DNA from 2 places in the Duganella sp. S19_KUP01_CR8 genome. Region 1 is predicted to be linked to the other one. Evidence: predicted binding sites of a transcription regulator. Region 1 holds the regulator's gene; the other holds the start of a gene.
What was found. Region 1 encodes LexA, which represses DNA repair genes until DNA is damaged. Its sites were predicted from a motif close to ACTGTATNNNNATACAGT; they were not measured.

Region 1 (5,074 bases):
CGGAGCGCATACGGTGAAAGCCTTTCTTCCCGCTGCCATGGCGCAGCATGTGAATTTTTGAATTCTTTAAATCAGTAGCACCCAGTCCAGGAGCAACATCATGTGTGGCATCGTCGGCGTCGTTTCTCATCAACCTGTCAACCAACTGCTGTATGACGCATTGCTGCTGCTGCAGCACCGCGGCCAGGATGCGGCAGGTATCGCGACCAATCACAGCAGCATGTTCGCCATGCACAAGGCCAACGGCCTGGTTCGTGACGTTTTCCGTACCCGCAACATGCGTACGCTGCAAGGCAATTCCGGCATCGGTCACTGCCGCTATCCAACCGCCGGTTCGTCGAGCGAGGAAGAAGCGCAACCGTTCTACGTCAACGCCCCGTTCGGCATCACCCTGGCGCACAACGGCAACCTGACCAACTGGGAACAGCTCAAAAAAGAAATGTTCCAGAACGACCGTCGCCACATCAACACCGATTCCGATTCGGAAGTGTTGCTGAACGTGCTGGCCCACGAGATCCAGAAAGCCACCACCGGCATCTCGATCGACGCCGACACGATTTTTGAAGCCGTGACCGTGCTGCATCGCCGCGTGCGCGGCGGCTACGCCGCCGTGGCGCAGATCGCCGGCGTCGGCCTGCTGGCCTTCCGCGATCCGTTCGGCATCCGTCCGCTGTGCCTGGGCATCAACGAAACCGAGCAGGGCGCCGAGTACCTGATCGCCTCCGAATCCGTGGCGCTGGAAGGCATGGGCTTCCGCTTCGTGCGCGATATCGCGCCGGGCGAGGCGGTCTTCATCGACGCCGACAAGCAGCTGCATTCGCGCCAGTGCGCCGACAATCCATCGCTCAACCCTTGCGTGTTCGAGTTCGTCTACCTGGCCCGTCCGGATTCCGTCATCGACGGCGCCTCCGTGTACGCCACCCGCCTGAAAATGGGCGAGTACCTGGCCGAGAAGATCAAGCGCGAGTTCAAGGATGGCGAGATCGACGTCGTCATGCCGATTCCGGATTCGTCGCGTCCCGCCGCCATCCAGCTGGCGCTGGCGCTGAACGTGGAATACCGCGAAGGCTTCATCAAGAACCGCTACATCGGCCGTACCTTCATCATGCCGGGCCAGGCTGCGCGCAAGAAGTCGGTGCGCCAGAAACTGAACGCCATCGCTTCCGAGTTCAAGGACAAGGTTGTGCTGCTGGTGGACGACTCCATCGTGCGCGGCACCACCAGCCGCGAGATCGTGCAGATGGCGCGCGAAGCCGGCGCCAAGAAGGTGATCTTCGCTTCGGCGGCGCCACCGGTGATCTTCCCTAACGTGTACGGCATCGACATGCCTACCCGCGACGAGCTGATCGCCTACGGTCGCAGCACCGAGGAAGTCTGCCGCGAGATCACCGCCGATCACCTGGTCTACCAGGACATCGACGCGTTGAAGCGCGCCATCTCCGACGTCAACCCGGCGCTGAAGAACTTCGAGGCTTCGTGCTTCGACGGCGTCTACGTCACCGGCGACATCTCCAAGGACTACCTGGACAAGCTGGAATACGCGCGCCACCATCCTAAGGCCGCCGGTCCCGAGGATGCTGGACGCTCGCAACTGAATCTGAATCTCGCGACCGCCGAAGGCTGATGTCGCGCCCGGTGCGGATGATTCCGCACCGGGCTTTTTTTTTGACTGCTTGAACATGAACGACAAGAAAAACTACGGCTTCACCACCACCATCCTGCACAACGATCGCCAGAAGGGCATCGAGCACGGTTCGCTGCACAAGCCCATCCACACTTCGGTCGCTTTCGGTTACGCCGACGCGCGCCAGCTGGCCTCGGTGTTCCAGGGCAAGGAACCGGGCTTCCGCTACGGCCGCCAGGGCAACCCGACCATCTCCGCGCTGGAGGACAAGGTCAACCAGATGGAGCAGGGCGTCGGCACGATCTGCTTCGCCACCGGCATGGGCGCGATCGGCGCCGTGTTCCAGTCGCTGCTGCGCGCCGGCGACCATGTGGTGTCGTCGTCTTTCCTGTTCGGTAACACCAACAGCCTGTGGCAGACCACCATGGCGCAGGGCGTGGCGGTGTCGTTTGTCGACGCCACCGATGTCGCCAACGTCGCCGCCGCCATCACCGACCAGACCCGCGTGGTGTTCGTCGAGACCATCGCCAACCCGCGCACGCAAGTGGCGGACCTGAAGCGCATCGGCGAGCTGTGCCAGCAGCGCGGCATCCTCTACATCGTCGACAACACGATGACCACGCCTTACCTGTTCCGTCCGAAGTCGGTCGGCGCCGGCCTGGTGGTCAACGCGCTGACCAAGTCGATCGGCGGCCACGGCAACGCGCTGGGCGGCAGCCTGACCGATACCGGCGCCTACGACTGGACCCGCTTCCCGAACATCTACGAGAACTACAAGAAGGCCGCGCCGCTGCAATGGGGGCTGGCGCAGATCCGCGCCAAGGGCTTGCGCGACTTCGGCTCGTCGCTGGCGCCGGAAGCGGCCCACCACATCGCCGTCGGCGCCGAGACGCTGGCGCTGCGCATGGAACGCACCAGCGCCAATGCGCTGGCGCTGGCCAGGCTGCTGGAGGCGGACGAGCGCGTGGCCGCCGTCCACTACCCAGGATTGGCGTCGCACCCGCAGCACGCCATCTCCAGCGAACTGTTCCGCAGCTTCGGCTCGCTGCTGAGCTTTGAGCTGAAGGACGGCATCGACTGCTTCGACTTCCTGAACCGCTTGAAGTTGGCGATTCCGGCCTCCAACCTGGGCGACACGCGCACGCTGATCATCCCGGTGGCGCACACCATCTTCTTCGAGATGGGCGCGGAACGCCGGGCGTCGATGGGCATCGCCGAGTCGCTGATACGGGTGTCGGTCGGTATCGAGGATGCCGACGATCTGCTGGACGATTTCACCTGCGCACTGGAAGCTTGCTGAGCGTCGCGCCGAGTTGTGATAATCTAAGCTTTCAATTTTGCTAAGCGGGAGGAGGCGTTATGAGAGCAGCATGGGTATTCGCCTTGACCGTGCTGTCGAGTAACGCCTTCGCCGACGAGCAGGCGCGCCGCCTGGCCCGCCAGGCCGAGATCGAGTACTACACCAGCCGCTACGACGGCGCCGATATTTCGCTGGCGCGTTTCAACTGCCAGCCTCCCAACATCCCGATGCGTCCGGCTCTGGCTGGCGGCCCTGCTGTGACGCAGGCGCTGGCCGCGTGGCGCAGCTGCTACGACCAGTTCCTTGCGAATTACAATGCCGCGCTCCCGGTAGGCAAGAGCATTCCTCCCGACCTGGCCGACCTGATGAGCGATGATGAAATGGATGCCGCCCAGACCTTGATGAGCGAGGTGTTCGTACGGGTGGCGGACGATGCCAAGCGCCAGGCGGACGCGGTCACGCTGGCGCAGGCCGCGTGGGAAGGCCGGCGCGGCGACATCGCCTTGAGCGCGCGCGACCTGTCGCACCTGCCGGAGACGGCCGGCAAGCGCTAGGCGTTTAGTGCCAGCTGCGCATCAGGCCGACCGCCAGGCCTTCCAGCGCGAACTCGTCGGCTTCAGGATCGACCTTGATGATCTTGAAATCCGGGTTTTCCGGCAGCAGCTCGACCAGGGAGCCGGTCTTGCGATAACGCTTGACGGTGACGTCGTTGCCGATGCGGGCCACGACGATCTGGCCGTTCTTGGCGCTGTCCACCTTTTTCACTGCCAGCAGGTCGCCGTCCATGATGCCGGCGTCGCGCATCGATTCGCCGCGCACCTTCAGCAGATAGTCCGGCTTGGAGGAGAACATGGCCGGATCGACGCTGTAGCTGGTCTCCAGGTTTTCCTGCGCCAGGATGGGCGAGCCGGCGGCCACGCGGCCGATCAGCGGCAGCGACATCATCAGCGACACCGGCACCTTGGAGGCGGCCGGTTCGGCGTGCACGCCCAGCAGGCGGATGCCGCGCGAGGTGCCGGCGGCGATCTCGATCGCGCCCTTGCGCGCCAGCGCCTGCAGATGCTCCTCGGCCGCGTTGGCGGATTTGAAGCCCAGTTCATTGGCGATTTCGGCACGGGTCGGCGGGAAGCCGGTGTTCTCGATGGCATCCTTGATCAGATTGAGAATTTGTTCCTGTCTTGCGGTGAGCTTGATCATAGAGTGCTTTAGGCCTGTGTATATAGACAGTCTGTATTTTTGTACAGTGTGAAGCGAAATGCAAGGGAATTTGTTGCTTAGCGCGAAATAAATTCATGGTGGGGTCAAGTCTGACATTCGGACACGGCCTCGACCGTAGCACCGCACTACGGTCGAGGCCGTGTCCGAATGTCAGACTTGACCCCGGATTGTCTTTTGCCGGAAAAGCTGATATAGTCGCGGGCTTACCTCTTCCCACACCTGTCTTGACGCCAGGGTGGGCTATATTCACAGTCCTTAAGGGAGTTTGCATGCGTCACTATGAAATAGTATTTATCGTCCACCCGGACCAGAGCGAGCAAGTGCCCGCCATGATCGAGCGTTACAAAGCCTCGGTAACCACCCGCGGCGGCGCCGTGCACCGTGTTGAAGATTGGGGTCGTCGTCAGATGGCTTACTCGATCCAGAAACTGGCTAAAGCACACTACATCTGCCTGAACATCGAATGCGACAACGAGACCCTGGTCGAGCTGGAAACCGCCTTCAAATTCAATGATGCCGTGCTGCGTCACCTGACCGTCAAGATGAAGAAAGCGGAAACCGCTCCTTCGCCGATGATGAAGTCGGTACAACGTGAAGATGCAGCGAAATCGCATCGCACCGAAGCTCCAGCAGTTGCTGCTGCTCCTGCGGCCTAATTGTTGCCAGGAACCGAGCTGAACCAGCTCCAGTTTATTGCCTTGATCGCCGAACGGGACGCCTTGCGCTACACCCCGGCCGGCATGCCGATCGTGAACGCTGTACTCCAGCACCGATCCCAGCAGACCGAGGCAGGCATCGCCCGATTGAGCGAGTTTGAAATTTCCGCGGTTGCCGCGGGCGAGATTTCAGGCCGCTTCAGTCAGGCGCCACTGGCAGGCATGTATCAGTTCAACGGTTTTCTGAACAAGAAGAATCGCAATAGCAAAAGCCTG
Region 2 (5,074 bases), on a different contig from region 1:
GGTCGGACGACAGGCTGGCGATATTGGCGGTGCTCAAGGCGGCCAGGTCGGCCGTTTCAAACGCGGCGATCGCCTGGGTGCTCAGGCTGGTGAAGGCCTTGGTGCCCAAGGCGGCCACCTGGGCGGTGGTCAGCGCGACGATCTGGGCGCTGGTCAGCGCGCCCATGAAGCCGGACGGCACGGCGCCGACGGCGTTCAGGGTGGCGGGCTTGATGGCGACCAGGTCCTGCGTGGTCAACACCGCGACACTGCCGGTGGCCAGGAAGGACAGCTGGTAGCTGGTCATGACGGACACGTGATCGGTGCGCAGGGCCGGCACCTGGAGCGTGCTCAACGCCGCGATATCCTCGCTGGTCCAGGTCAAGACATCCTGGGTGGTCAGGATGTTGGCGATCTGGTCAGTGGTGATAATGGGGACGAAGGTGCTCATCGCGAGTTCCTAATTTGATAACATCTTCCACTATAGCAGAAATCGCGCTAATTTCTACAGAGCAACGAAATTATTTTCCCGGTTTTTTATCAAAAGTTACATGAAAAATGCCGCAAAATCAAAGACTTTGCGGCATTCTTAACCAACAGACAACGGCTTTTGTTGCGATGCGATCAAGCCTTGGCTTCGCCGCCCAGCGCTTCCACCACGTCGGCCATCAGCTTGGCCAATTCGCCGCTCATCAGCATGAAATCGCCGTCGAAACGTTCGTCGTCGTTCTTGGTGCTCGATTCCTTTTCGGCGATCACGTCCAGCGGCTTGATGCCCTTGATCGCCAGCGATTCGGTCAGCACGAAGGAGATCTTGCTGTCCCAGGTCATGGCCAGGCGGGTGCACTGCTTGCCGGCCGCGATGTGGCGGCGCACTTCGTCCGCTTCCAGCGTGTGGCGCACATAGCGCACGGCAGCCTTGCTCTCGCCGGTGGCGCGCAGTTCGGTATCCATGTCGACCGTGAAGCCGGCCGGCGCATCGTCCGCTTGCAGCCATTCGGTCATCACGCCGACCGGCGAGCGCTGCACGCGCAGGCTTTCCAGCGGCAGCTTGTCGACCGCCTTGAGCAGCAGCTTGATCACTTCGTCGGCCTTGGCCGGGCTGGCGGCGTCGACCACCAGCCAGCCGTTGACCGGATCGATCCAGGTCCAGACGTTGCTGCGGATCGAGAAGGCGCGCGGCAGCAGTTCGTCGGCCACGCGTTCCTTCAGTTCCTTCATCGCCTTCTTGCCCGGAGCGAAGCCCTGGGCTTCTTCCATTTCGGCGGCGCGCGCCTTGGCGACCTGGTTGATGACGGTGTTCGGCAGCAGCTTCTTCTCGGTGCCCAGCAGGATCAGCATTTGCTTGTTGACGACGTGCACCAGGCCGCCGTTCGGACGCGGCGTGTCCCAACCCTGGCGCAGCAGCTCATTACTGCTTGCCGGGACGAAGGAGTGGGAGGCCAGTGCTGCTTCCAGTTGTTCGGGAGTGTAGGCCCAAGGGGCCGGCAGACGGTAAATCTGTAGATTCTTGAACCACATGTGTTGAGCCTTGTTTCAGTAATGCCAGGGGAGCGCCATTTTACACGGTGATGGCGGCGCCGGACCGAATCTGTTGCGTGACTAAGAAGTTGTTTCAAAATGAGCGCAGCTAGGCGTGGCGCCGAAGACAGTGCGATTGCACGGCGAGGCGCCACAACGACGCTGCGGTCTTTTTGAAACAACTTCTAGGCGAACAATTCGCCTTGCAAGGGCAACGCCGCCTGCGGGCCGGAGCCGGGCGGCTCCAGCGTGCTGGCGCGCACGCCCAGCAGGCGCAGCCGGCGTTGCAGCGGCACCCGCTTCAGGCACTCGCGCGCGGCGTGCAGGATGCCGGTGGTGTCGGCCACCGGCTGCGGCAGGGTGACGTTGCGGCTGACGATCTGGAAATCGTCGAAGCGCAGCTTGATGCTGATGGTGCGGCTGACGTAGCCCTTGCGCTTGAGGTCGTCCGCCAGCCGGGCGCACAGCTGGGTCAGGATGCCGGACAGGGTGTCGCGGTCTTGGCGCGCGTGCAGGTCGCGCTCGAAGGTGGTTTCGCGGCTGATCGACTTGCTCTCGGAGCTGGTCGAGATCTCGCGGTGGTCGACGCCGTGCGAGGCCTCGGCCAGCCAGGCCGCGTAGTGGGCGCCGAAATGGTCTTGCAACAAGCCGGCGTCGGCCGCCGCCAGCTGGCCGATGGTCTCTATGCCCAGCGCCGCCAGCTTCTCGGTGGCCTTGGGGCCGATGCCGTTGATCTTGCGCACGCCCAGCGGCCAGATGCGCGCCGGGATGTCGTCGTAGCCGAGGATGGTCAGGCCGTTGGGTTTTTCCAGGTCCGAGCAGATCTTCGACAGCAGCTTGTTGGGCGTGATGCCGATCGAGCACGACAGCCCGGTGGCGTCGCGCACGGCCTGCTTGATGCGCTGCGCCAGCTCGCGCGTCTCACCTTCGACATGGGTCAGGTCGATATAGATTTCATCGATGCCGCGGTCTTCGAAATCCGGCGCGATGGCGGCCACGGCGTTCTTGAACAGCCGCGAACAATGGCGGTAGGCGTCGAAGTTGACCGGCAACAGGATCGCGTCCGGCGCCAGCTTGGCCGCCTTCATCATGCCCATGGCCGAGCCGACGCCGAGCGCGCGCGCCTCGTAGGTGGCGGTGGTGATGACGCCGCGTCCCACATAGTCGCGCAGGCGCGAGAAGGTGTGGGTGCCGTCCGCCTGCGCCACCGGCTGGGCGTCGCGGCCGCCGCCGATGACCACCGGCAGGCCGCGCAGCTCGGGATAGCGCAACAGCTCGACGGACGCATAAAACGCGTCCATGTCGAGGTGGGCAATGCGGCGCTGGTCTTCAGCCATGGTGCGGGTAAAATTACTGTGAATACATACAGTATCTACGGAAATCATTCCCGCCGCAAGACCCCACCTTTTGCCGGGGCCTGGTGTTACACTTTGGAAACTATCTGTTTCCTCCTGACGACATGTCCAAGCGCCCGAGCACCGTCTTGCTGAGCCTGCTGCTGTCCGCCGCGCCCGCGGCGTGGGCGGCGGACGCCGCCTGCGCGCCGGCGCGGGCCGGCCTGAGCGACCTGGGCTACTCGTCCTACCGCGACGGCGCCGCCATCCGCGGCATCACGGCCGACGTGCTGGAGGCGGTGCGCAAGCGCAGCGGCTGCACCTTCGAGCTGGAGTGGTATCCGCACGGCCGGCTGTATGCGCAATTCTTCAACGGCCAGCTGGACCTGACCGGCGCCTCGCTGCGCACCGCCGAGCGCGACCGCCATGGCGTGTGGCTGCCCTACACCTACACCCATTTCGAGCTGCTGCTGCTCAACAAGAGCGCGGGCAAGTTCCGCAGCCTGGAGGAGTTTGTCGAGCGCAGCACGGCGCGCCTGAACGTCACGCGCGGCATTTCGTATTCCGCCGCGACGATGGTGCAGATGGAGCGGCTGCAAAAGCTGGGGCGGCTGGAATACGTCAACGACTACGGCGTGGTGTTCCGCAAGATCCTGGCCGGGCGGGCCGAAGGCACGCTGGCGCCGCCGGCCATCCACGTGCTGCACCAGCGCCAGTTTCACATGCTGGGCAAGATGACGGCCACGCCGTTCGCCGAATCGCCGCGCGCGCTGGTGGGCATGTATGTGTCGAACAAGGTGGCGGCGCCGACGCTGCGCCGCTACACCGAGGCGCTGCGCGCCGTCATCGCCGACGGCGAGGTGCAGAAAATCTACGAGCGCTATCTGGGCGAGGAGATCGCCCGCCAGATCTTCGGCGGCGGCGTGCGCGAGATCCTGGACGCCTTGCCGGACAGCTAGCAATGATGGGCGCGGAACCACGCCGCGCTGGCCTCGTCGGCCGGGAAAAACGATTCGATCCTCAGCTCGTGCACGGTGACGTCGTGCGGCGTGCCCAGGGTGGCGATGGTGGTGAACAGGTTCAGTTCGACGCCGTCCTTGCGCAGCGTCATCGGCAGGAAGGGCAAGGCGCGGCGGTCCAGGTTCGGAGTGCGCGACATGCCGGCGATGCCTGGCAGCGCCAGCAACTCGCCCAGCAGCAGGGTCGCTTCGCTGCCGGGGCCGTCGCTCATGGCTTCGCGCTGTATCCAGTGCAGCAGGTCGGCGCTGACTTCCTCCCAGTTGCGCAGGTACTGGCGCACGCCGTGCGGATCCAGCATCAGCTTGAGCACGTTGACCGAGCCGTCGGTGGGGATCGCCGCGTCATCCGGCATGCCCAGCAGCCAGCGCATCATGCCGGCCGCCGGCGCGTTGGCCAGCGCCAGGTTCCACAGGCGGTCCACCACCAGCGCCGGATACGGCGCCTGCTGCGCCAGCATGAAATCCAGCGCCTGGCGCACCGCGCCCAGCTCGGGATCGGACAGCTTGCGCTCCTGGTAGGCCGGCGCGAAGCCGGCCGCCAGCAGCATGACGTTGCGCTGTCGCAGAGGGATTTCCAGCACCATGCCCAGCTTGAGTATCAAGTCCTTGCTGGGCTGCGAGCGGCCGCTTTCCAGGAAGCTGATGTGGCGCTGCGAAATCTCGCTCTCGGTCGACAGGCGCAGCTGGCTGTAGCCGCGCTTGCCGCGCCAGTACTTCAGCGCGGTAGCGAAGTCGCTGAAATAGTCGGCCGCGCCGTTCATGCCGGCGCCACGTCGAGGAAGTCCAGCAGGTCGGCGTTGACCCGCTCCAGGTGGGTGACAAACATGCCGTGTGGCGCGCCTTCGTAACGGTGCAGGCGCACGTCCGGGATTAGCGCCGCGCTCGGCGCGGCGGTCAGGGCGTATGGCGCGCTGACGTCGGCATCGCCGGCGATCAGCAGCACCGGGCGGTCGATGCGCGGCAGTTCGGGACGGAAATCGGCGCCGTCCAGCGCGCGGTTGCATTCCGTCAGCGCTTGCAGCGAGGCGCCCAGCGCCAGCTGGCGCAGCCAGTTGGCGATCGCCGGCGAGGTGTCGGGCGTCAGGAACGGCGGCAGGTTGTCGTCCACCCACTGCGGGAAGTCGCGCGCCAGCTGCTGGTTGCGGAAGTAGTCCAGCAGGGCGGGAGCTATGCCGTCGGGGTTGCTGTCGTCCTGGGTGATCATCGGCGTCATCGTGCCCA

Region 2: the regulator LexA is predicted to act here: its motif matches at 2,853-2,870, upstream of dinB (DNA polymerase IV).

The regions. Positions count from the first base shown of each region.
Region 1 covers NZ_JAQQPR010000012.1:151,191-156,264, reverse strand. The annotation lists gene V6M89_RS14225 (CvpA family protein) at 1-61, shown strand, start outside; gene purF (amidophosphoribosyltransferase) at 101-1,624, shown strand; gene V6M89_RS14215 (cystathionine gamma-synthase family protein) at 1,680-2,924, shown strand; gene V6M89_RS14210 (hypothetical protein) at 2,984-3,478, shown strand; gene lexA (transcriptional repressor LexA) at 3,483-4,121, opposite strand; gene rpsF (30S ribosomal protein S6) at 4,412-4,798, shown strand; gene priB (primosomal replication protein N) at 4,817-5,074, shown strand, end outside.
Region 2 covers NZ_JAQQPR010000013.1:147,857-152,930, reverse strand. The annotation lists gene V6M89_RS15105 (hypothetical protein) at 1-430, opposite strand, end outside; gene V6M89_RS15100 (recombination-associated protein RdgC) at 604-1,500, opposite strand; gene dinB (DNA polymerase IV) at 1,686-2,837, opposite strand; gene V6M89_RS15090 (substrate-binding periplasmic protein) at 2,960-3,793, shown strand; gene V6M89_RS15085 (helix-turn-helix domain-containing protein) at 3,790-4,614, opposite strand; gene V6M89_RS15080 (alpha/beta fold hydrolase) at 4,611-5,074, opposite strand, start outside.